Regions from separate parts of the Syntrophobotulus glycolicus DSM 8271 genome, predicted to be linked through region 2. Evidence: a T-box and tRNA genes for the amino acid it is inferred to sense, from the RefSeq annotation. Region 2 holds a T-box; the other holds one or more tRNA genes.
What was found. The T-box of region 2 lies ahead of thrS (threonine--tRNA ligase). A T-box ahead of a tRNA ligase gene usually reads a tRNA of that ligase, here a tRNA-Thr.
Positions count from the first base shown of each region.

Region 1: it has a tRNA-Thr gene. The T-box ahead of thrS (threonine--tRNA ligase) is inferred to sense a tRNA for this amino acid. The anticodon was not compared.

Region 1 is NC_015172.1:475,501-487,382, reverse strand. Features, by position in the region: gene glmM (phosphoglucosamine mutase) at 64-1,413, opposite strand; gene SGLY_RS02525 (NAD(P)/FAD-dependent oxidoreductase) at 1,440-3,047, opposite strand; gene SGLY_RS02520 (CdaR family protein) at 3,080-4,390, opposite strand; gene cdaA (diadenylate cyclase CdaA) at 4,387-5,214, opposite strand; gene SGLY_RS02510 (nucleotide pyrophosphohydrolase) at 5,351-5,674, shown strand; gene SGLY_RS02500 (GNAT family N-acetyltransferase) at 6,208-6,717, opposite strand; tRNA gene SGLY_RS02495 (tRNA-Thr) at 6,957-7,031, shown strand; gene SGLY_RS02490 (carbohydrate-binding domain-containing protein) at 7,098-8,987, opposite strand; gene SGLY_RS02485 (DUF4956 domain-containing protein) at 9,082-9,759, opposite strand; gene SGLY_RS02480 (polyphosphate polymerase domain-containing protein) at 9,752-10,477, opposite strand; gene SGLY_RS02475 (response regulator transcription factor) at 10,669-11,346, shown strand; gene SGLY_RS02470 (sensor histidine kinase) at 11,343-11,882, shown strand, end outside.
Region 2 is NC_015172.1:256,537-268,418, reverse strand. Features, by position in the region: gene SGLY_RS18005 (hypothetical protein) at 198-335, opposite strand; gene SGLY_RS01325 (TrmH family RNA methyltransferase) at 406-1,227, opposite strand; gene rplT (50S ribosomal protein L20) at 1,323-1,706, opposite strand; gene rpmI (50S ribosomal protein L35) at 1,743-1,940, opposite strand; gene infC (translation initiation factor IF-3) at 1,962-2,483, opposite strand; gene SGLY_RS01305 (3'-5' exoribonuclease YhaM family protein) at 2,730-3,716, opposite strand; gene thrS (threonine--tRNA ligase) at 3,819-5,729, opposite strand; T-box leader at 5,783-6,021, opposite strand; gene ytxC (sporulation protein YtxC) at 6,097-6,909, opposite strand; gene SGLY_RS01290 (hypothetical protein) at 7,012-7,647, opposite strand; gene SGLY_RS01285 (YkvI family membrane protein) at 7,743-8,810, shown strand; gene SGLY_RS01280 (Crp/Fnr family transcriptional regulator) at 8,805-9,482, opposite strand; gene hcp (hydroxylamine reductase) at 9,631-11,274, shown strand; gene SGLY_RS18000 (hypothetical protein) at 11,385-11,537, opposite strand; gene SGLY_RS01270 (YkoF family thiamine/hydroxymethylpyrimidine-binding protein) at 11,588-11,824, opposite strand.

The sequences.
Region 1 (11,882 bases), 220 kb from region 2:
TTATGCCATACCGGACATTAAGATGTAAATAGTCTATGCATGATTTGTCAATCTGTTCCAATCTCAGGATTGCTTCTCCTTACAATCAATCTTTGAGATCACGTCAATGACCTCCCCGGCCAGTTTTTCCAATTTTTCCGAATCGGAACCTTCCATCATCACTCTAATCAAAGGCTCGGTACCGGAAGGCCGGACCAGAATCCTTCCGTCATCCCCCAGAATGGACTCTATCTCTGAAATCTTCCCAGCCAAACCGGCATGGTTCAGTACTTTTTCTTTGTTATGGACTTTTGTATTGACAAGCACTTGGGGATACCTTTTCATTTGTGTGGCGAGTACGGAAAGACTCTTTTGCTGTTCATTCATGACTCTTAACAATTGGAGTGCGGAAAGAATCCCATCCCCGGTTGTATTGAGATTGCGGAAAATGATATGTCCCGACTGCTCCCCGCCTAAAACTGTGCCTGTTTCCAAAAGCTTCTCCATCACATACCGGTCCCCGACCTTTGTTTCATATACCTTAATACCGGCTTCTCGCAATACCTTATGCAACCCCATATTGCTCATCACCGTTACTGTTACGGAATCTTCTTTCAGCTGGCCTTTGGCTTTGAGGTATAACGCGCAAATGACCATGATACAGTCGCCATCAACGATGTTTCCCTTCTCATCAACAGCGATCACCCTGTCGGCGTCTCCGTCGAAAGCCAAGCCGATATCCGCTTTGTTTTCCAGAACTGCCTGAATCAGAGCTTCGGGATGAGTTGAGCCACAATTCACATTGATATTCACACCATTTGGGTAATGATAGATCGGCACCAGTTCGGCCCCCAACTCAGTCATGACCCGGGGCGCGACTTCCGAAGCAGCCCCATTGGCACAGTCAATGACCACCTTTAATCCTTCCAGACTTACTGCCGTAGTCTTCAGATATTCGCCATAACGTCCCCTGGGATATTCTACTTCAATCACCCTGCCCACATCACCACCCGCAGGCAAATCAATATCCTCTATGCCATTCAAGGCAGCTTCTATTTCATCTTCCAAATGATCAGGCAGTTTATAGCCTGTACGGGAAAAGAACTTTATGCCGTTATCCTGAGCGGGATTATGTGATGCCGAAATTACAATCCCCGCATCGGCGCGCAGGGTCCTGGTGAGATAAGCAATGCCCGGCGTGGGCAGCACCCCGACTTTAAGAACATCCGCCCCTAAGGAACAGATCCCCGCAGTTAAAGCGGCCTCCAGCATGTCTCCGGATATCCTGGTATCTTTCCCGATTACAATTCTGACTTTTTTCTTATTTTTACCTAATATATACGCGCCTGCCCTTCCTAACTGAAAAGCAAGCTCAGTTGTCAGTTCTTTATTCGCTATCCCTCTTACTCCGTCCGTTCCAAACAGTCTTCCCAATTTGTTTTCTTACCCCTTCCCTGTCCTCATTCTCTATATGATACAGTATACATTGAAATCAGCTTTTCGGCCATACGCAAACCATCTACAGCCGAACTCATAATGCCGCCCGCATATCCCGCGCCTTCTCCTGCCGGAAAAAGGCCTTTCGCACTTGGGGACTGGCCCGTTTCGTCTCTCAATATTCTGACAGGAGCACTGGTTCTGGTTTCAACTCCGGTCAGTACCGAATCTTTTAGGAAACCCTTGATCTTCCGGTCGAAGTCTAAAAAAGATCTTGCCAGCACTTCTCCGATTTCCGGCGGTAAGGTTTGGCGAAGATTGGCCGGAACCACTCCGGGAGCATACGTATATTTCCCCGACAGCTCACCGGTCAGCTTATTATTGATAAAATCCATGGTGTTTTGGGCCGGGGCCCGGTAGCTCTCCCCTCCCAGGAGAAAGGCACGGTGTTCCCAGGATCTTTGAAATTCTACGCCTGCCAAGGGGTGTTCAGAAGAAAAGTCTTCAGGCCGGACCGTAACAACAATTGCACTGTTTGCTACTCCGCTGTCTCTGGCCCATTCGCTCATCCCATTCGTGACTACGCCAAACTCTTCAGAGGACGAGGCAATCACTCTGCCCCCCGGACACATACAAAATGAATAAGCGCCTCTGCCTGTTGATGAATCTTTATAGGTCAGCTGGTATTCTGCCGCTCCAAGACGAGGGTGGCTTTCCATCCCATATTGAGACCAGTTGATAAAACTTTGGTCATGCTCAATTCTAAGGCCAATCGCAAAAGGTTTCCGTTCAATCATCACTCCGGCTTTGAAAAGAAATCCGTACACATCCCGGGCACTATTGCCGACAGCCAAGATTACTGCTTCCGCCGGTATGGCTTCTCCTCCGGCCATTACGGCATAAAGCCGGCCATCACGAAAGCTTAATCCGGTAACCTTAGTTTCAAATCGCACTTCTCCCTGCAATTCCTGAATTCTTTTCCGCATATTTTTAACAATACTTGTCAGCACATCTGTGCCGATATGGGGCTTGGCCTGAAACAGGATTTCCGGTGAAGCTCCAAATTGAACAAAGGTATCTAAAACATATCTGGTCCGATCGTCATGTATTCTGGTGGTCAGCTTTCCGTCAGAAAACGTCCCCGCTCCGCCTTCGCCAAACTGAACATTGGATTCGAGATTCAGCCTGCCTTCCTGCCAGAACCTCTGAACACTTTTTCCGCGGTTTTCGACAGCTTCTCCCCGTTCCAGAACCAACGGCTTATACCCGGCTTCAGCAAGGGCCAAAGCCGCAAAATAGCCGGCTGGCCCAGCCCCAATCACAACGGGACGATGAAGGAGCTTTTTCTCCGGCTTATGTTCTGTTTTCTTTTCGGGTTCTGACACATTTTTACGCAAATGAGAATTGCGTGATAATATCCGCCGCAATTCCTGCTTGCTGCCTTCCAGTGTAAAGCCAACGGTATATACAAAATAAATACTGGGTTTCTTCCTGGCGTCAACAGCTCGTCGAAGCACACGGAAATTTGATATTCGATCATCAGCGATGCCCAATTTATGTCCTATAAAATCAGGCAATTGAGCCTCATCTTCATCAATCGAGATTTTCAGGTCCGGCCAAATGATATCCACTGTTAATCCATCCTATAAATATTAATACCTGTTTACTTCCCATCAAAAATATTGATGATCGGAGCCGGCAGGGAAAACCCTCCGGAATTCTGACCACTGCTTTGGGTAGTGGGCCCGGTTTGAACATTATTATGCAGAACAAGCTTAACCTTAGGTGTTTTCACCATATTTACCCCTTCAGGCAGCTTCCAATAGATATCCAAGTCCTCGTAAGTCCCTTCTTTCAATCCGGAAGCATCAACCCACAGGGAAATGTCCGCTGAATTAAGCTTGTTCAGTACTTCCTGATAACCGCTCACCGTGATATCCACAGCCTCTATCGTTTCCGCTGTCAAGCCCTGTCCTAAATTATGGACCTCCACAGGCAGAGCCGTGATATCCTTTTGCTGGGCATCCGCGCCAACATAAACCATAACACTGATCTTCGTCCCCTCGGCAATTTTTACGCCTTCCGGAACAGGTATCTTATCCAGGGAATAATCGATCACTTTATTCTGGCTAAGCCCATTGACATCTACTGTGCCAAGATTGATCTCCTGAATGCTTTTCAGCAGCTCATCAGTGCCCTGGAGTTCCACACTTGCCGGAATAGGAGAGACCAAGCGAACAGCATAGCCACTGGCCGGGGTTCCGGAAGTTGTCACTTTCAGCGGAACAGATTTGGTTACCGTGCCCTGGGAATAAATCGGGACAATAATATCCACAGTCTCCGGTTGGATTTTTAAACTATTCTGGTCAAGATTGGCCGCAAAAACCCCCTTGCTTTCCAAATCCTTAAAGGTAACCGGACGGGACATCCGCAAGCTTTCCCGTGCTCCCTCAACGCTTGCTTCCACGACCACATTATTCATTTTTTCCAAAACGGAGGCCGCTCCGCGGACATTGACCACGGAAGGGGAAACAATAGGCTGGCCGCTGGCCATCCCCGCCGCCGGTTTCCCTGTAACCTGAACTACAACGGATAAGGTTTTATCTTTAACCACATCTAGATTCAATACCACATTGCGCGGACTGACATCCTCAATTACAACTCCTACGGGAGCGTTCACTTTAACCTCAAATGTATTTTCTCCGGCAACCGCGCCCTGAAGGTCCACATAAGCACTCAGGTCATTACTGCTTACTCCGGGATTGTTTTGGGCCAGGCGAACTGTTACCGTCTGGATATTTGATATCACAACCAAACCGGAAGGCTGATTAATCATTTTAGGAGTCATATTGTAGGTTTGCTGGCCAAAAAAACTGGACCCGCTGTTCAGGTTGGTGATCCATGCCCAGAATAATATGGCGCACAAAACCGATATCATCTTATAGCCAAGATTGCGCCGCAAAATATCCTTCATTCTCCGCCACCTCCGAATCTTCGGAACGCAGGAAATGATATTGCCGCTTTTTCCACCAGTATTTCATTTTTCAGCAAATCACGCAAACTTTTTTCATCATGGAACCTCTTTAACATTCCATTTTGGGCTGTTGAAATAATCCCCGTTTCTTCGGATACGATGATGACCACAGCATCCGACACTTCAGAAATCCCTAACCCGGCGCGGTGTCTGGTCCCCAAATCTTTCTGCAGCCTGTTGTCCTGGCTCAGCGGCAAAAAACATCCGGCTGCCGCAACCCTGTCGCTTCTCAAAATCACTGCTCCGTCATGCAAAGGGGATTTGGGGATAAAAATATTGATTAAAAATTCAGAAGAAACAACGCCGTCTATCTTTACTCCGGTTTCAACGAACTCCTGAATTCCTGTTTTTTTCTCAAGCACAATAAGAGCACCAATTTGATTTTGAGAAAGCACCTGAATACATTTGATCAATTCTTCAACCATTTTTTTCAATTCTTCAGTTCCGGCAGATGACGGATGCATAGATAAAAACCTGCCGTTTCCGATCTGCTCCAAAGCGCGTCTTAATTCCGGCTGAAAAACCACCGGCAGAGCAACAAGCAACATCGTCCATACTTTATCCAGCATCCAGGTCATGGTCTGAAAATTAAAATATTCGGAGAAAGAAGAAACTGCAAGCAGGACCAGCAATCCTTTGACCAGCTGAACAGCCCGCGTCCCTTTAATCCACATCAGGATTTGATATAAGATGACCGCAACAAGCGCGATGTCAATGATATCACGCCAGACTAAATTACTGAATTGGCTCAAAAATTCCGTCACGGTCTCACCTCATTTACAATAGTACGTCACAAAACATAAAATATGATTCTACATCCAGTGAAAAATCCCCTTGCCTTCCTGCTATGATTGTCTTAAAATTATTTGCAATCAGGATACACCTCTGAGGAGCAGACAAATGGAAATCAAAGAATGGCAAAAACAAGTTGATGATTGGATATCTCAATTTGAAGAAGGATACTGGTCTCCGTCCTCCATGATGCTGCGTTTGACTGAAGAGCTCGGAGAACTGGCCAGAGAGATCAATCATCAATATGGACAAAAACCGAAAAAACCCAGCGAGCCGGAAGGAGATTTGGCCCTTGAAATGGCTGATATCCTCTTTATTATCATCTGCATGGCAAACTCCATGAATATTGATCTGGAAGATGCTTTTGCCAGAATGATGGAAAAATACCGTTTAAGAGACAGTGACCGCTGGACGAAAAAATCACCTGAATAACATTCTTCCCAGAAACGGCCTGTTGATGTCCACTGCTTTACGGGGACATCCTGGAATAACTCCAAATAAAACCTTCACCGCTCCGGTAAACGTCATCAAGGTATGGGTCTCATTTTGGATATGGGTATGATCACCTTCCGCATTTTCATAACACGGACAGTATTTAAGCACAACCTGGTTTGTCGAAAAAACGTCCTGCCGTTCCAGTTAATAGGAAATACGCCTAAATATTTTCCCCATCCTATATTATACATTTTATTTTTGAACAGTCCAATTTTTTTACATCCTCTCAAAGCTTTCTGAAAAAAACGATTAAGCCAAAATTTTATGAACATTCCACAAAAACTCGACAAATACACAGTCTGCACGACAACTTTGCAAATAACTAGACCTTTTCCGTCTTTTTTTGAGTTGACCGAATATTTCAGACATGGTAAAGTATCATGGTAAATACATACATTTTAGACAGTGTGCATTTACTCCAAAGAAACTCCCGGACGCGGGAGTTTCTATTTTTCAGCTGAACCTTATTTTTAATGCATAACATGATTTCTCTCGTGAGCGTCAATAGAAAAGCCTGGTCTGGAATTAGTCATTAATAATTGATCAGAATCGCTGACCCGGTACATCAGTAATTTTTCATCACTGGCCAACGGGTGAGGCAAAAATCCCAATCTGCCCCAAAACCTGGCCGCCCGAGAATTTGTAGCCTGCAAGACAATGCTTTTGATTCCCACTTCCTGAAAATGCTTTATCAGATGGGACATAAACTTTGTCCCGTAACCAAAATTTTGCGGACTCACACAGAAATGCATAATTTCAAAGACCGGGCCCTGAAGAAAAGAAAACCGATCGTTTCTTTGGTCCGGGTTTAACTTGTAGCGCATTTTGATTCGCCTGGTCCTGCCATGATAATCAATGATCTCCTCTGAATCAGAAAGCCGCCTGATCTCAGCTTTGCAGCCATCATTTTCAATCCCCAGGATCTCTTCCATCTTTTCATGCTGTAGAAGCTCTTCCAATCCGGATATTGTCATCGTCATCAGGATCAACTCCTTTCAGCCGCTTATTGATATTATACAATATTTTCTGACTAGAGTGAATTGTTTGATAATTTTTTATCCTCTCTATATGACCGGATTTTCATTGATATTCGCTCCTTTATTGCCCTATCTTTGCTTCATTGCTGTAAATCCGGATTATTAGGTCTTAACAAACCATTTGTCTTGTGGTATATTTATTTTTGTCAAAAGACGGATTTGGTCTTGCCAAATCAGACTATGCCGATGTGGCTCAGGGGTAGAGCAGCTCACTCGTAATGAGCAGGTCGTCGGTTCGATTCCGACCATCGGCTCCACAGGAAAACACAAAGAGGCTGCAGCAAAACGAAAATTTGCTGCAGCCTCTTTCCTTCAAATCTATATTATCTGGGCTGGCCTCCCTGCCCCGGACCGCCCATGCCGCTGCTAACCGGAGAGCCGTTTTCATCGATGCTGGTTACGTTGCCGGAAATCGTGATATCGGTTAGTTTGGTGCTGCCGGAAACGGTGCCGCCGGTTAACATTCCATCAACAAGCTGTGTACTGGAGGTCCCCCCTGTGGACAGGGTATACGTTTTGCCCTGCATCATATCAGGAGAACTGATCACGATCGACTGGTAGGCTTTAGATGGAGCGAACGCCATGATCGGATTTCCGCTGTCGTCCGTCAGAGTGACCATAGTCCCGGCTTCCTGCTTAGCGGTGAATTTGACCAGCAAAGAGTTCTGGGCAGAGGTGCTGCCCGGCGCCTGGGCCATACCGGAGCTGCCGGCCATCGCCAGTATTCCGCCTGAGACCTCACACGTGCCGTCATAATCCAAAGGACCATTCCCGTCATTCGTCGGGCCGTTAACAAGTATGGTTCCTCCACTGATATACACAGCGCCATTAGAGTCAATTCCGTCTCCGCCGGAGTCAATCGAGATATAACCGCCGGCTATTTTAATAAAATAGGAACTGTCTGTACTAATCGTGTTTTGACCCGGCCGGCCATTCTGAGATGAGCCATCGTTACCTCCGGCGGCATTGAGCCCGTCGTCACTTGCCTTCACGTGTATCGTTCCGTTGGTTACCGTGATATTGGCGCTCTCCAGACCTTCGTAACTTTTGCTGATCTTGATTGTGCCGCCGTTGACCATCAGAGCGGAATCCGCATGAATTCCGTCGTCTCCGGAAGAAATCGCAAACTCTCCGTCTTGAATTTTGACGGCGCCGTTAGCGTGGATCGAATCATCCGAAGAGTCAATTGAGAATACTCCCCCGGTTATTAAGATGCCTGTTTTTGCCTTAAGGCCCTTAGCCGACGCAGAATCCTCCTCTGTCGTACTTACAGAAGCCTGAGCAGGGTCTTGCCGGCTCCCGCCAGGCTGAGCCTGTTCCTTATTTTTTGTGACGGTATTTGCGCTGCCTCCGCCGGTCTTCATCGCAATATTTCCGTTTGTCACTTGAAGTATCGTTTCAGCCTGCAGGCCGTCATTGCCGGCTGCTATCGTAAATGACCCGCCGTCAATCGATACCCAGCCCTTACTGGTATCCTCATCATTGTTCGATTGAAGAGCATCCCCTCCGGCTGTAATATTAAAGATCCCGCTGCTGATTGCAATCGAATCCCGGCCGCGCAGACCGTCGTTAACGGCATCAACCGTAATATCCCCCCCTGTGATCACCAGGTCATCCTTTGTGGCAATACCGTTTTTATGGTTGCCTTTGACTGTCAGAGAGCCTGCCCCGTTAATCGTCAAATTACCTTTACTGAATATTGCCGCATTAGGTTCATCATCAGAGGTGCCGGTGTAGGCCGAACCGTCCTCAATGGTATTGCCGCTTGCGGCTAAGGTTAAAATCACCTTCTTCGCCTGACGGGCGTAAATAGCGGCATTGTCTGATGAAGTAACAGATGCGCCGTTGAGCACGATACGCACAATATCCTCTTCACCGGCGCTGACAACAACCTGCCCGTCGGAAATTGTGCCGCTGATGACATAGGTCCCGGAGTTCTGGATGGTCAGAACACTGCCTGATGAAGAGGCTCCGGAGCCGCTCACTGTTATTGAATCACCGTTTAAGGTGATATTTGTCGCGTTTGAAGCATCCCAGCTGCTGTCCGTATCTTCTGTTGAATACGTCACTGAAATCGGCGACACATCTGTTACGGAAGCAGAAGAACCGGACGAATCCGCCGATGAATCTGTCGTACCGCATCCGGCAATCAAGCTTAGGGTAAGTACCGGCACGATGAGTAAGGGAAGAAATCGTTTGTGTTTTTTGACCATATTGTTTCGCTCCTTAAGAAAATTGTAATTGAAAACTGCGGAATACCTTTAACCGCATATCTGTCCTTAATTCTTTAAAACCTTGTATAATGCTTTACAGCTCCTCATGGACGGAAGGGACACGGCCGCATATAATGTTCAGATTGCCATTGCGGCAGCGGAGCTCATCCAAGAACCCTTTTTCGATGCCTGTCCCGTTCAATACGATACGATAATGAAGCTCATACAAGCTGCCCATATTCGTTGTTTTCACACGAATCAGCTCGGCTTGTTGCGTATACTTGGCAAACACATCATCGAAAATACCCTCATACTCCAGGTTTTCGGGGATGGTAATTTTCAGCTCCTTGTCAGCCTTTTTATTCTCGCCGAATCTTACCGTATTCAGGAGAAGGGACATTGCACCGACAATAAACAGAAAGAGGAAGGCTATCGCGATATATCCCATACCGGTAGCCAGACCGACCGCCATAGCGAAAAAGATATTGCCAATTTCCTTGGCGCTGCCGGGGATCGAACGGAAACGAACCAGGCTGAAGGCGCCCATAACGGCGACTCCCGCACCCAGATTGCCATTGACCACCATAATCACCAATTGAACCATTGCGGGAAGCAAAGCCAAAGTGACGACAAAATTTTTACTGTAAGTGTTACGGTACATATAAACGGCGGCAACGCCTAATCCTAAGACAATAGAAGCTAAGGTACAAATCAGCAGTTGATCAACCGTGATTGAACTATTAATAAACGTACTAAGAATACTCTCAAGCACAAGTCACTCCTCCTTTCTTATATTGACGGTCAATCAAATATTCCTTGTAGCACTGTCCATATTTTGAATATGAGGCAGGAAAGATCCTTTGCTCATTCAAGAGCTTGCTGAGCCATAAGGGCATGGCATCCGGAATTTTAATTTCCATCAAAAAGCGCTCAGGATCTAAAAGGGGATAACCCCACGGTCCTTTGGAAAGATCCAATACGGATTCACGGAAACGAATGTTTTGATCAAAGGTGATGCGCAGATTTTCGTCTTCTTTGCCAAAAAGGGCTAACCGGTCATACGCGATGAGAACCTTTGGCACCAGATGATATTTGTTCCAAACCCAGTCAATCTCGCGCAGGATCTGACCGGAATTTTCCGGCTGTTCCCCTTCCTGAAGGTAATACCGGGCCTCTCTGAGCTTGAGCTGTACACGTCTTTTATAGACAATCCCTTTGAACTTCTTTTTGATCTCCAGGAATACGAAATCCTCTTCTCCGGGGGTGCCGTAGGCCCGCAAACGGAGCTTCTCTTTGTAGATCGGCCTCTCGATGGACGTACGGATCAGCTCATAATTATCGGTGTCATAATAAATATTGCTGATGGTGTGCAGGCCGTACTGATCCACGTTCATATACCCGGCTAACTTCTCCATTAAAAGTTGTTGTTGGCGGGCACTAAGCATGTATTTTTTTTCATATCTTTGAAAAACTTCCTTGGCTTGCGCCATATAAATTCCTCCTTCGCATCTGGCATACTCCAATCATACAGACCCTCACTGAAATTAGCCTGAAAAAACCATTTCAGACTAATTTCAGATTTCCATGCTAAAGTTAGGGCAATGAAGAAAACTGCTGCAATAAAAAAGAAAAAGCTGGTATGATAAGCTTGTCAGATGATTAGACGGAGAGGAAGTGCGGTATGCGTATATTAATCGTCGAAGATGAAATCCGTTTAGCTGAGGCGCTGACCCAGATCATGCGTCAGGAAAAATATTCTGTTGATGCCGTTCATGATGGGGCGGCAGGTCTGGACTATGCCAGGAGCGGTTTATATGATGTTATTGTTCTGGATATTATGCTGCCTAAGAAAAACGGTTATGAGATCGTTAATGAGCTGCGGACAGCAAAAATCACAACGCCGATTCTTCTCCTGACAGCCAGAGACGAGGTTAACGATAAAATTATGGGATTGGATTTTGGCGCTGACGATTATATGACAAAACCTTTTGTTCCCGAAGAATTGCTGGCTCGTATCCGGGCTCTGTCCCGCAGGCATGGGGAAGTTATCCTGGAAGAGCTTTCTTTTGCTGATCTGACCTTAAATCTGGCTGCGTATACTCTTGTCTGCGGCCCTAAGTCAGTGCGCCTGGGATATAAAGAGTACGAGGTTTTAAAAATACTGATGTCCAATCCCAAAGTCATTGTCCTGAAAGAGGATTTAATCATTAAAGTCTGGGGAATAGAGTCCAATGCAGAGGACAATAATGTCGAAGCATACATTTCCTTTTTGCGCAAGAAGTTCTTCTACCTGGGCTCGAAGGTCAATATCAGCACTGTGCGCAAGGTAGGCTATCGATTGGAGACGGAAGAGCCATGATGAAAAAACTGCGCAGGAAATTTGTGCTGATTAATATGTCTTTAGTCAGCTTAGTCATGCTGATTATTTTTACCTCCATCTGTATTTCCGGCTATGAACGGATGCGCAATGAGAGTTACCAAGTTATGCAGAGGGCTCTTGAAAACAAGTCTGGCTCAGAACGTCCGGTTCTGGAAATCGGTGACGGCCCACCGCGCAAACCAGTTCCTATGCTCCCGGTCTTCAGCGTCACAGTGGATGGGGATGGACAGGTACTTTCGAATTTAAAAGAAAACGTGCTTATTTCTGACAATGTGATTCAGGAAGTCACTGATAAAGCATTGGCTTCAGGCAAAACGGAAGGAATGATGCTGAACAAGCAGCTGAGGTTTCTGATCAAGGATACCGCGGAAGGAAAAAAAATTGCTTTTGCTGACATGAGCAGAGAAATCGAGCAATTAACAAATCAGATCATGATTCTTCTGGCAGGAGGGGCGGGAGGCCTGATCGCTTTTTGGGCAATCAGCATTTTTCTCGCCAACCTGGCTTTGCGCCCC
Region 2 (11,882 bases):
ACTGAACGAAACAAAAATAAAAACTCCCATCCCAGCCAGGGACGAGAGTAATTTCCCGCGGTACCACCCTTATTCGGCAAAAGCCGCTCTTGAGGCCTTTTAACGGCAGGCCGCCGAACAATGCTCCCAAGTGTGAAATTCATCCTCTTGCGAGGAGGATTCCCGTCTGGCCGACTCTCAGTCATGGTCAACCTCCCTTAAAGACCGGTACTCCTTTTTTCCTGTTCATCGCATCTTTGACTTATTCTTTTTTTACTCTGAACATTGTAGATCAGAAACAATTCGGGAGAACCGGTGGCCTTAAAGGCTTTCCAGAACCATTCTTCTGTCGTCATCGTCAGACCCACCTTTCATGGCCGGTTCCAAATGCCGCTTCCTTTATCCAACTGCCTGCATTATATCATTTCATTTGGTGTTTTTCAAGAAATCGGCCTGCCGCCGGATCTCAAATAAAAGGATCCCTGCCGCTAAGGCTGCATTTAATGATTCCACATTATTTTGCATGGGGATCATGATCTTTTTGGGGGAGATTTCCGAAAATTCCGGAGCTACTCCATTGGCTTCACTTCCGATAACTAAAGCCAGAGGGAGGCTTTGATCCATTTTCTGACGATAAACAGACTGGCCCTCCAAGGCAGAAACAACCAGGTTTAAATGATTTTGGCGACAGAAAGCCCAAATGTCCGGCCTCTCTATTTCCTGGAGAATGCACATGGAAAAAACCGCTCCCATACTGCTGCGCAGGACTTTGGGATTATAATAATCCACTGTTCCTCGTGTCAGCACAACATTCTTCACCCCGGCAGCCAGAGAAGCGCGGAGGATCGTCCCCAAATTTCCCGGATCACGAATACCGTCAAGTATTAACAGTATGGTATCCGGCTCAATCTGAATATCGTCCCACGAGTATTCTTCCTGATTGATTAAGGCCAGAATCCCCTGCGGTTCTTCTGTGGCCGATATTCTTTTCATCACGTCCTCAGAAACCTCTTCAGCCGGAATCCTCAATTTTCCCGCCTCTAAAATCAGTTCTTCCAACTTTTCTCTTTCCCATGTACTTCCTTTGGCCGGACAATAGAATATCTTTTCTATCCTTTTGCTGCGCATTAATGCCTCACCAACAAATCTCCGCCCTTCAGCGAAAAATTGTTGGGATGTTTTTCTTCCTTTGGTTTGATGTAAGGATACAATATGTTTAACCTGTTCATTTCGCACCGAAGTGATCATCGGAATCCCCCCCGGATACGAGAAGAGTCCGATACTTGCATAAAGAAATCGAACTCTGTTCTTCGTATTTTAATTTTCCGCTATTGGATCAAAGCTTAGGCATTTGCCTGAACAGCAGGCCCTTCATTCAGCTTACCTTTGGCAAGATCACAAAGGCTGGTAAATGCCCCCGGATCATTGATTGCTAAATCAGCCAGCATCTTGCGGTTCACAAAGACTCCGGCCTGTTTAAGACCGTACATCAAACGGCTGTAGGAAATGTCATTCATACGGGAAGCCGCATTAATTCTGGCAATCCAAAGTCTGCGGAAATCGCGTCTCCTCTGTTTGCGGTGAATAAACGAATAGGCCATGGATTTGACAACCTGTTGTTTAGCCATCTTAAAGAGCTTGCTTTTTCTGCCTCTATATCCTCTGGCCAGTTTCAATATTTTTTTATGACGCTGATGCGCCCTTACGCCTCTTTTTACTCGGGCCATAGTTGAAGACCTCCTTGTGGTAATAATTCACTGTTCTTACAGATAAGCGATCATGCGCTCAATTCTTTTGGCATCAGTCTTATGCATAATTGTTGATTTGCGCAGATTACGCTTGCGTTTTGGCGACTTTTTCTCAAGAATATGTCTTTTATAGGCGTGGGCTCGCACAATTTTGCCTGTTCCGGTCTTTTTGAACCGTTTGGCAGCACCACGATGTGTTTTCATTTTTGGCATTGGAAAACCCCCTTCTCAATATTAGTCATGCTTTGTATTCGTGGGGGTCAGAATCATCACCATGTTTCGACCCTCAACTTTTGGTTCACGTTCAATTGTTGAATCCGTTCCCACAAATTCAGCCAGACGGATACAAAGAACCCGTCCCTGTTCCGGATGCATGATTTCTCTTCCCCGGAACATAATGGTTACTTTTACCTTATCCCCATCCTGTAAGAAACGCTGCGCATTGCGGGCCTTTGTCTCAAAATCATGCGTTTCGATATTCGGCCGTAATTTTACTTCTTTGATCTCAACAATTTTTTGTTTTTTGCGCGTTTCTTTATCTTTCTTCGCCTGCTCATATTTATATTTGCCATAATCCATCAGCTTACAAACCGGTGGCTTGGCTGTCGGCGCAATCTCAACCAGATCCAATTCCTTTTCCCCGGCAATTTGCATAGCCTCTTTGATTGATACTATCCCGAGCTGTTCGCCTTCTTCACTGACTAATCGAACATCCCGAGCCCGGATTTCATCATTAATCCGCAGATCCTTACTGATAAGAAATCACCCCCGAATTTAATTGCCAAATGCAAAAATAAAAAGACGGACTTCCACCCGTCTTCCTTACTACAATAATGAGCAAAAACCCACTTACCTCATAAAGCTGCCGCCATGAGGTGAGAAGCGGATGGCTTCTACTTGGCTTTAATAGTATACACAACTTCAGAGCTCTCTGTCAATCTATTTTGTCAATCTCTCTTTTTTCTTTCTATTTTCCTTGTTCTCTTCATTCTTTTGTTCTATCTATTCTTCCTGTTCCTGATCGTCGGCCTGCACAAGGGCATGCTGCGGCTTATAAAGCTTCCTGTTATTTAAGGTCCATATTTTTTCGGTAAATTCTCCCTCCTCCACTTGCTCAAGCGCTTTCTTCATATCGAACATCCTGGCATCAATAATATCCAGATAATGCAATATTTCGGCCTCTGGGATCATAGGCCTTTTCGGGCTCCCAAACTCCGGTTCATAATGATGGGCTAAAACCATATGCTCAAGAAGTGCCGCAGTCCTCGCATCAAGATTGGTATTCCGGGCGGCCTGATTTATCCTCTTGACACCTTGGATAATATGGCCTAAAAGCTGACCTTCCATGGTATAGTCGGATGCAATGCCTAAAGGATTGGCGTTTATTTCATCCAACTTGGCAATATCATGCAGGATAATACCGGCAAGGAGCAAATCCTTGTTCAAGAAATCATAAACTTCCAGCAATTTTTCCCCCGCCCTGAGCATAGTAAGAGTATGGTAGAGGAGACCGGATCTCACCGAATGATGGTTTTGCATGGCTGCCGGGAAAGTTAATATTCTCTCTCCTGATTCACAAATAATAAATTGAACAAGGTCCCTTATTCCGGTATGGCCTATCTTCATCGTGTACTCGTGAAGCTCTTTATACATGTCTTGAGGATCCCACGGCGCGATCGGCACAAAATCCCCAATATTCACACCATCCTGTTCATTTGCTGCCCGCATTTTTTCAACCTTGATTTGTTTTCTGCCCTGCCATTCAGCTACAATGCCTTTGACCTTAACCAGAGTATTCTTGACATACTCAAGTTCGTCCTCTTCCTTACAGTCCCACCACCGGGCACTGATTTCCCCGCTGGAATCACCAAATATCATATCCAGATATTTATTCCCGGCAGCTGTTGTTTTACTTTCTGCTTTCCGAATCAGGAAAAATGCCATAAAAGATTCCCCAACCTTATAGTCGCTCAGTTTTCTTTCCCACATACCTTTCCCCTCCCGATCTATTGTTTGGCACTTTCTGTTCATCTGCGTTTATCATGACTATGGGAATCTGCTTTGCCAATGCCAAAATCCATTGACCTGAGATCATCTGATCTTCTTCGTTTGAATCTCTTCAATAATCGTGGCCAGGAATTCCTCCCTGCTCATTTTTACAGTATTCTGTTCCCCATAACGCCGTACGGCCAAACTGCCTTCCTCAGCCTCCTGATCTCCCACCACCAGTGCAAAGGGGACCTTTTCCGTTTGGGCCTCACGAACCTTATAGCTGATTTTTTCCCGGCGTTCATCAATTTCCGTTCTGATGTCCATCTCTTTAAGCGTTTCAGCGACTTTAGCGGCATATTCACTGTGCTTGTCGCTGATCGGTAAAATTCTCACCTGAACCGGTGCGAGCCAGACCGGAAAAGCCCCCGCATAGTGCTCGGTCAGCAAGGCGATAAATCTCTCAATACTTCCATACACCACCCTGTGGATCATTACAGGACGGTGTTTTTCCCCGTCTTCCCCAATGTAATTGAGGTCAAATTTCTCCGGCATTTGGAAATCAAGCTGGATCGTACCGCATTGCCAGGTTCTGTCCAGACAATCCTTTAAGTGAAAATCGATTTTAGGTCCGTAAAAAGCGCCATCCCCGGGGTTAACCTTATAGCTCATATTTAAGGCTTCCAAAGCCTCAGTCAAAGCCCTTGTGGCCATTTCCCATTCCTCATCCGAACCCATGGAGTTTTCCGGTCTTGTCGAAACCTCCACATGATATTCAAACCCAAATACCTTATAGAAATCATCGACAAGATTAATGACCCTGATGATTTCATCCTTAATCTGTGATGGAAGCATAAAGATATGGGCATCATCCTGCGTAAAATTCCTTACCCTCAGCAGCCCATGCAGCGCGCCTGACAGCTCATGCCTGTGCACAAGGCCAAGCTCCCCGCACCTGATAGGCAGGTCTCGGTAACTGCGCAGTTTGGTTTTATACATAATCATCCCGCCCGGACAATTCATCGGCTTGACTGCAAAATCAACACCATCAATCTTCGTAAAGTACATATTCTCTTTATAATGATCCCAATGCCCTGATTGTTCCCATAATGCCCTGTTGAGAATGATCGGTGTTTTGATCTCCACATATCCCCTTTTAAAATGTTCCTTACGCCAAAAGTCTTCAAGCAAATTCCGGATAACCATTCCCTTAGGATGAAAGAAAGGGAACCCCGGGCCTTCATCATGAAGGCTGAAAAGGTCAAGTTCCATTCCCAATTTACGGTGATCACGTCTTTTCGCTTCTTCTAATTTAAACAAAAAATCATCCAGCTCGGTCTGCTTGGCAAAAGCCAGACCATAAATCCTCTGCAGCATTTTATTCTTTTCGCTGCCTCGCCAATAGGCTCCGGCAACACTCTGCAGTTTAAACGCTTTAATCGGTTTAGTAGAAGGAAGATGGGGCCCTGCGCAAAGATCCGCAAAATCCCCCTGAGCGTATACGGAAATCACAGCCTCCTCCGGCAGATCTCTGATTAATTCAACTTTATATTGTTCTCCTTTTTGTTCAAAAAAGCTTAATGCTTCCTGCCGGGCCAATTCCTGTCTTGTAAACTTCTGGCCCTCTTTGGCCAGCTTCTTCATTTTCTGTTCGATCTTCTCAAGATCTTCCGGGGTGAAGATATGCTCTGAATCAAAATCGTAGTAGAAGCCGTTGGCAATTGCCGGGCCGATGCCGAAATGCGTTCCGGGATAAAGCTCCTGAACAGCCTGGGCCAGTAAATGGGCACAGGAATGCCTCATGATTTCTAATCCTTCCTCACTGTCCATCGTAAGAATCTCCACTTCAGCATCCGTACTCAATATGCTTGAAAGATCTTTCGTTTCATTGTTGACCTTGGCCGCTACGGCAATTCTGCCCAAGCCCGGGGAAATAGAAACTGCCAGTTCACCAAGAGTTATCCCCTCCTGGAATTCTTTCTCCGAACCGTCTTTTAACCTTACTTTAATCACCGGTATCACTCCCAAATTTTTATTTTCTCTGAAATATAAAAAGCCCTCATCCCTTATGGGACGAGAGCTGCATTCCCGTGGTTCCACCCAAATAAAATGAAAAGCCAATTCTCTTGGACTCCATTTTTCTCCAGTCCCCCTTAACGCGGGGGCAACGGCCGTTCATACTCCTGCTGTTTCCGTCCGGCACTCCAGGGTGGTCTTCACCTGACAACAGGCAGAATGCTTACAGCCCCGGCATTCCTCTCTTTAACCTGCTTTGTAGGGTTACTGTCCCCTTCTTCGTATTAATCCGTCATCATTTCTTCTTTTTAGCTTATCTTAGTTTTTTTCCCTTGTCAATTACGGAACCTGTTATTTCAATTAATTATTCTTGACATAATGAACAGCCCGTGCAATAGCTCACTTTACCTTTAAAAACCTCTTTCAAAAGCAAAAGGAAATTCGGATCTCCCTTCTGGTCCAGGTTACCGGAGTGTATGATCACTCTTTCAGGCGCATATTTGAGAATAATGCTGATCACCAGATCCCCGTAATTCTCATCAAAATGATCTTCCTTTATCCGTTTCCCTTTTTGATCACAGATGAGAATCAGCTTTTCTTTCATCACAAGGTCCAGTGTCTTCACTTTTTGATCCTGAGCATCCATGAATCTCTCTAAAATTTGAATAAAAATCTCATCTTCCCGCTGTTGCTCATAATCATTCACGGCTTTGGAAAGGGCCTGTCTGTACTGAGCTTTATATTCATGGGCCCGGAAACACATAAACCCGTCCAGATCCAGATAAGTGTTGTTTTGGAAATATTCCAGAAAAGACCTGGTCAAGACATCTCTTTTTTTGCTCCCTGAAGAGCTGAGCCTTTCTATGATTTTCTCTGTCTCTCCTTGAGCAATACCATATTCCGTACACAACAATTTCCTGGAATCATTTTTTTCCCAAATCCTGATGACATTATCCGCAAGGGCCCTGGCCAAATAATATAAATAGATCAAAACAGCGGTCCTGCCCTGCCCCTCCTCTTTAAGACGGGGAAACTCGCAGCACACCTTATAATTCCGGCCGCGTGATAATTCCAATAGATTCAGCGGAATCCGGTCTTTGTCCCGCAGATTTGTCAAGGCTGTCATTAACCCCTCTTGAAAACCGGAAGTCGCTAATTCAATAGTCAAATATTCCATGTCATCCCTCCAGAAAAATATATGCGGCTTTATTACCTAATATTTCCGTAAGGGAGACCTCTTATTCCAATTTAATCTTCACTATATCAGCTTTTGAGAAGATTATTCTTTTTTCATGGCCTTCCTCCAAACCCAGCCAATCATCACGAGGGACAGCAATATTATCCCCAGCTGCACATATAGCGTAACATAAATAAAATCAGAAATCTGAGCCGCATTGTATTCTCCCGCGATAAAGGCATAGATCTGTCCTTTTTCATCCTGAAGTGATACGTAAGAAGAAATAACGGTACCCCTGTCGCCTCGGGTCAGTTCCGGCTCGATCCTGACTCCGCGAATGGCTTTTTCCCAAGTTACCGGAGCACTGATTTCCTCTTGTCCCAACTGGCTGTGCAGCGGATCGGAAACCGGTCTGCTGTCTGCAATATGATACCATTTGCTATCTGCAGTTCTGGCTGCAATATAAAGGCCGGCCAGACCGTAATCCGCAGCGGATTGGCCAAGCTGCTGACTCAATAAGCCATAATAAGAGTTGTCTTCTGCTCTGGTCTGAATCAGGTCCTTAAGCTGATTTGTTTCAATAAGGGGAGCCAGTTTCACCAAGGCATTATTGACCTGCTGCACAGCGATTTTGACCGCCAATTGCTCTTCCCGGAAACTGCTAAGGCCACAGATGATAAAAAAGCAAAATACAAGAATAATAAAAGTAGTATAAATCGGCTTCCTCTTTGAAAACATTTTTACCTCCGTCATTAACCTTTTAGTACTTATTATAGGGCCGGTCTCCATATAATAGTATAAACTATTGTCTATTTATTTTGCGGGGGAATAAAGTGATCCAGAAACAACACTTATCCGTGACCACCATCGCCTGTTCTTTAATCGGCACGGTCGTTGGTGCCGGATTCGCAACAGGGCAGGAAATCTTCAGATTTTTTACTGTCTTTGGTAAACCGGGATTGCTGGGCATCATCATGGCAACCATCTTCTTTGGCTACTTTTCCTGGTTAATCATGCATTTTTCCCAGCGGATCAAAGCGAAAAACCATTATGATCTCATTGCTTATATTATGGGGAGAAAATTAGGCCGTTTAATTGATGGACTTCTGACCATCAGCTTTATCTCCGTATTAATTGTTATGGCCGCCGGGGCCGGGGCCGTCTTCAACGATCTTTTTGGTCTGCCGCCTGTTGCAGGCAGTCTGGTCATGCTCTCTTTGACTTTTTTTACTGTGGTTTCCGGCCAAAATAATGTCATCAAAGCCATCAGCATAGTCGTTCCTTTCATGTTGGCGGCTGTATTGGGGGTATCGGTTTTTACTTTTGCCCTTAATTCTACAGGGATCTCCAATCTTTCATTAATACAGACCGGTTCCCTTGGCGCAACCAAAAGCTGGATTACTTCTTCCGTCCTTTATGTTTCCTATAATATCATTCTTGCTCTGGCCATCTTATCTTCTCTGGGTCGTTTATCCACTGATCAGAAGAAAAATGCCCTGGGCGCTACATTCGGCTGCCTTGGATTGGGAGCAGGAATCCTGGCGATCAATTTCGCCCTTGTTTGTACTTTCCCTCAAACTGCCGGCCACCAAGTCCCTATGCTCTATCTGGCTTCCCGAATTCATTTTCTGATCCCCTGGGGATATGGGATAATTATCTTGTTGGAGATCTATACTACCGCTGTCAGTATCTTGTATGGCTTCACTTTACGGCTTTCCACCGATAAAGCATCCCGAGTCGCCTATTCTTTCCTTGCCTGTGCCATCGCTGTCCTTCTGGCCCGCTATGGTTTTTCAGAATCTGTTGTGATCTATTATCCTCTTATCGGATGGGCCGGAATTGTCTTTCTGTTTTGTCTTGTCGGGAAGCATGTGAAAATCCTGTTTCAGAAAGATTCATGAGTAGAGACATGCTTCAAGTTTTTTTAGTTCAACGATCTTCACTTTATTTTTATCTAAGATAATCAATCCGTCATCCTGCATATTTATTAATTCCCTTGAAAGCGAAGGCCTGGGTATCCCAATTTTTTCAGCCCAGCTTACTTTTGAGTTTTCAAGGTTGATTTCTAATGTTTTCTGCCGTTTATACTCCTTTAAGAGATACCAGGTTAATTTCTGCCGGATAGTCTGCAAAGAAAGCAAGGTCACCTTTTGGTTGAGCAAAAAAATTTTTTGGGCAAATAAATGTAAAACTCCTTCCATCAAATCTCTGTTTAAAGCAAGCATTTTTAATATTTCTTCCTTAGAAACAAACAATACCTCCGATTTTTGGGAGGCAACAATGGTTGCCGGATAGCTGTTTCCCAGGAATAAAATGACCTCCCCGAAAACATCCCCTCTGCTTAACGTCTCCATGTTCACATTTTTCCCATTTGCTAATAATTTGTTTATCTCTACTCTTCCCTCGATGACAATACCGATTTTGGTACAGGGATCACCTTCGATAGCCAGAACATCATTTTTCTGATAGTGAGCCAATTGAAATGTCATCTCTTTGGTCATCTCTTTCATCTGCTGAATACTTAATTTCTGAAATAAAGGACAGAAAGTTAATGCAGCAAGGATTCTCTCCACAATCATACCCTCCGGTCAATTCATGATCAAAGCAGGGATAAGCCTTTGTCAAACCTTTTTATATGATCATTGTAACATAGGTTACCGCCTTACGATCTTCCAGACATTACGATAGATCTAGAAAAAATATTCTAAAGGAGGTCACTCTATGTCAATGTTTTGTTATCAATGTCAAGAAACAGCCGGTAATCATGGTTGCTCCAAAGCGGGGGTATGTGGTAAAACCTCTGATGTCTCCAATTTACAGGATCTGTTGATTTTTGTGACAAAGGGTTTATCTTATTATGCTCTTCAGGCCAAAAAAAATGGGATTGTCCCTGCCGATGCGGATAAATACATTATTGACAGTCTTTTTACGACAGTAACAAATGTAAATTTCGATCATGCTGTGATTGAGGCTAAAATTAAAGAGGGTCTAACCTTGCGTGGTCAACTCAAGCAAGCTCTTGCCGATTCTCATATTCGTTTGGAAAATATCCCCGCAGCCGCTGAGTGGACCGCCGGCAGCAGTGAAGAATTTGCTGCCAAAGCCGCTGACGTTGGTATTCTTGCCACAGAAAACGAAGATATCCGTTCCTTGCAATATATGCTTATTTACGGACTTAAGGGAATGGCCGCTTATTATCACCACGCCGCAGTCCTCGGCTTTGCTGACGAAGAAATTCTTAGTTTTATCAACAGGGCCCTCGTGGCTACTCTTGATCCTTCCCTATCCGCCGATGAGCTCGTTGCGCTGGTTTTAGAAGCCGGTAAATACGGTGTAAGTGTCCTTGCCCTTCTCGATAAAGCAAATACCGACACTTACGGTAATCCTGTGCTCACTACGGTTGATCTTGGTGTCCGCAGCAATCCTGGTATCTTAATCAGCGGACATGATCTAAAGGATCTGGAAGAACTTCTCATGCAAACGGAAGGTTCCGGTGTTGATGTCTACACACACAGTGAAATGCTCCCCGCCCATTATTATCCCGCTTTCAAAAAATACTCCCACTTCGCGGGCAACTATGGCAATGCCTGGTGGAAACAGGGCGAAGAGTTCGCCAGCTTTAACGGCCCTATCTTGTTAACCACAAACTGTCTGATTCCACCTAAAGATTCATATCGGGACAGACTGTTTACGACCAGTATCGTCGGTTTTGAAGGGATTAAACACATCGCGGACAGAGTTGGGAATAATCCCAAAGATTTTTCCGAAATCATTACTCTGGCCAAAACATGTCCTCCGCCAACCGAATTGGAAAAGGGCCAAATTGTAGGTGGTTTTGCCCACCAGCAGGTTCTTGCCCTGGCTGACAAAGTGGTTGAAGCCGTGAAATCAGGGGCCATCAAGAAATTTGTCGTTATGGCCGGCTGTGACGGCAGGGCAAAAACCAGATCCTATTATACGGATTTTGCTGCCTCCCTGCCTGAAGATACGGTTATTCTTACTGCCGGTTGTGCCAAGTATCGGTATAATAAGCTCAATCTTGGCGATATCGGCGGTATCCCCCGTGTACTCGATGCCGGACAATGCAATGATTCCTACAGCCTTGCCGTCATCGCTCTCAAGCTTAAAGAGGTTTTTGATCTGAATGATATTAACGACTTGCCGATCGTTTATAATATCGCCTGGTATGAACAGAAAGCCGTTCTGGTTCTGTTGGCCCTGCTGTCACTGGGAGTGAAGAATATTCATCTCGGTCCTACACTGCCCGGTTTTCTTTCTCCCAATGTCGCCAAAATTCTGGTTGAGACGTTTGGAATTGGCGGCATTACAACTCCCGCTGAAGATCTTTCCTCAATGATCGGCTAGTATCCCGCTTTCCGAGGTTAAGTGCGAAAATTGCTTCCAGTCATTTTGGGCTGGAAGCAATTTTCATTCTTTAGAACTTGGTTTTCTCAATCCGAATAGATCCTGACTTCTCAGTTATCATAGATCTTGATCTTCTCGTTATCACTGATCGTAGCAAGCCTGATTTTGCCGAATTCAGGTTTAATCTTTTGTTTCAAAGGGGATGTTTCCAGCTTCATATCCGCCGGAGTAAGCGCTTGTTTAAGATGCAAAAAACTATTCAAATAGGTTACCATTTGAATAGTTGATTTTCACGATGAGAAATTTGATCCCCTCAGTGTTCGGCATTGGAAAAAGTCACAACCATATTGACCTCGCCTGTTTTTTTCGCCTCATCATAGAGCTTTCTAATACCGGACCAGACCTGCTCATCATTGCCATCAATATGGGTACTGATCGAACCAACTTTGTACTTTACCTGTTCCCGGGATAGCGCTTCGATAGCTCCGTCAATAACTTGGGTGGCATTATTCGTTTTCAGGGGATAGACCGAAACTTCTGCACACAGCATGACAAACCCTCCTTGTCATTTTTTCATTTCAGCATATAGAATCCCCCAGAGGAGCTAA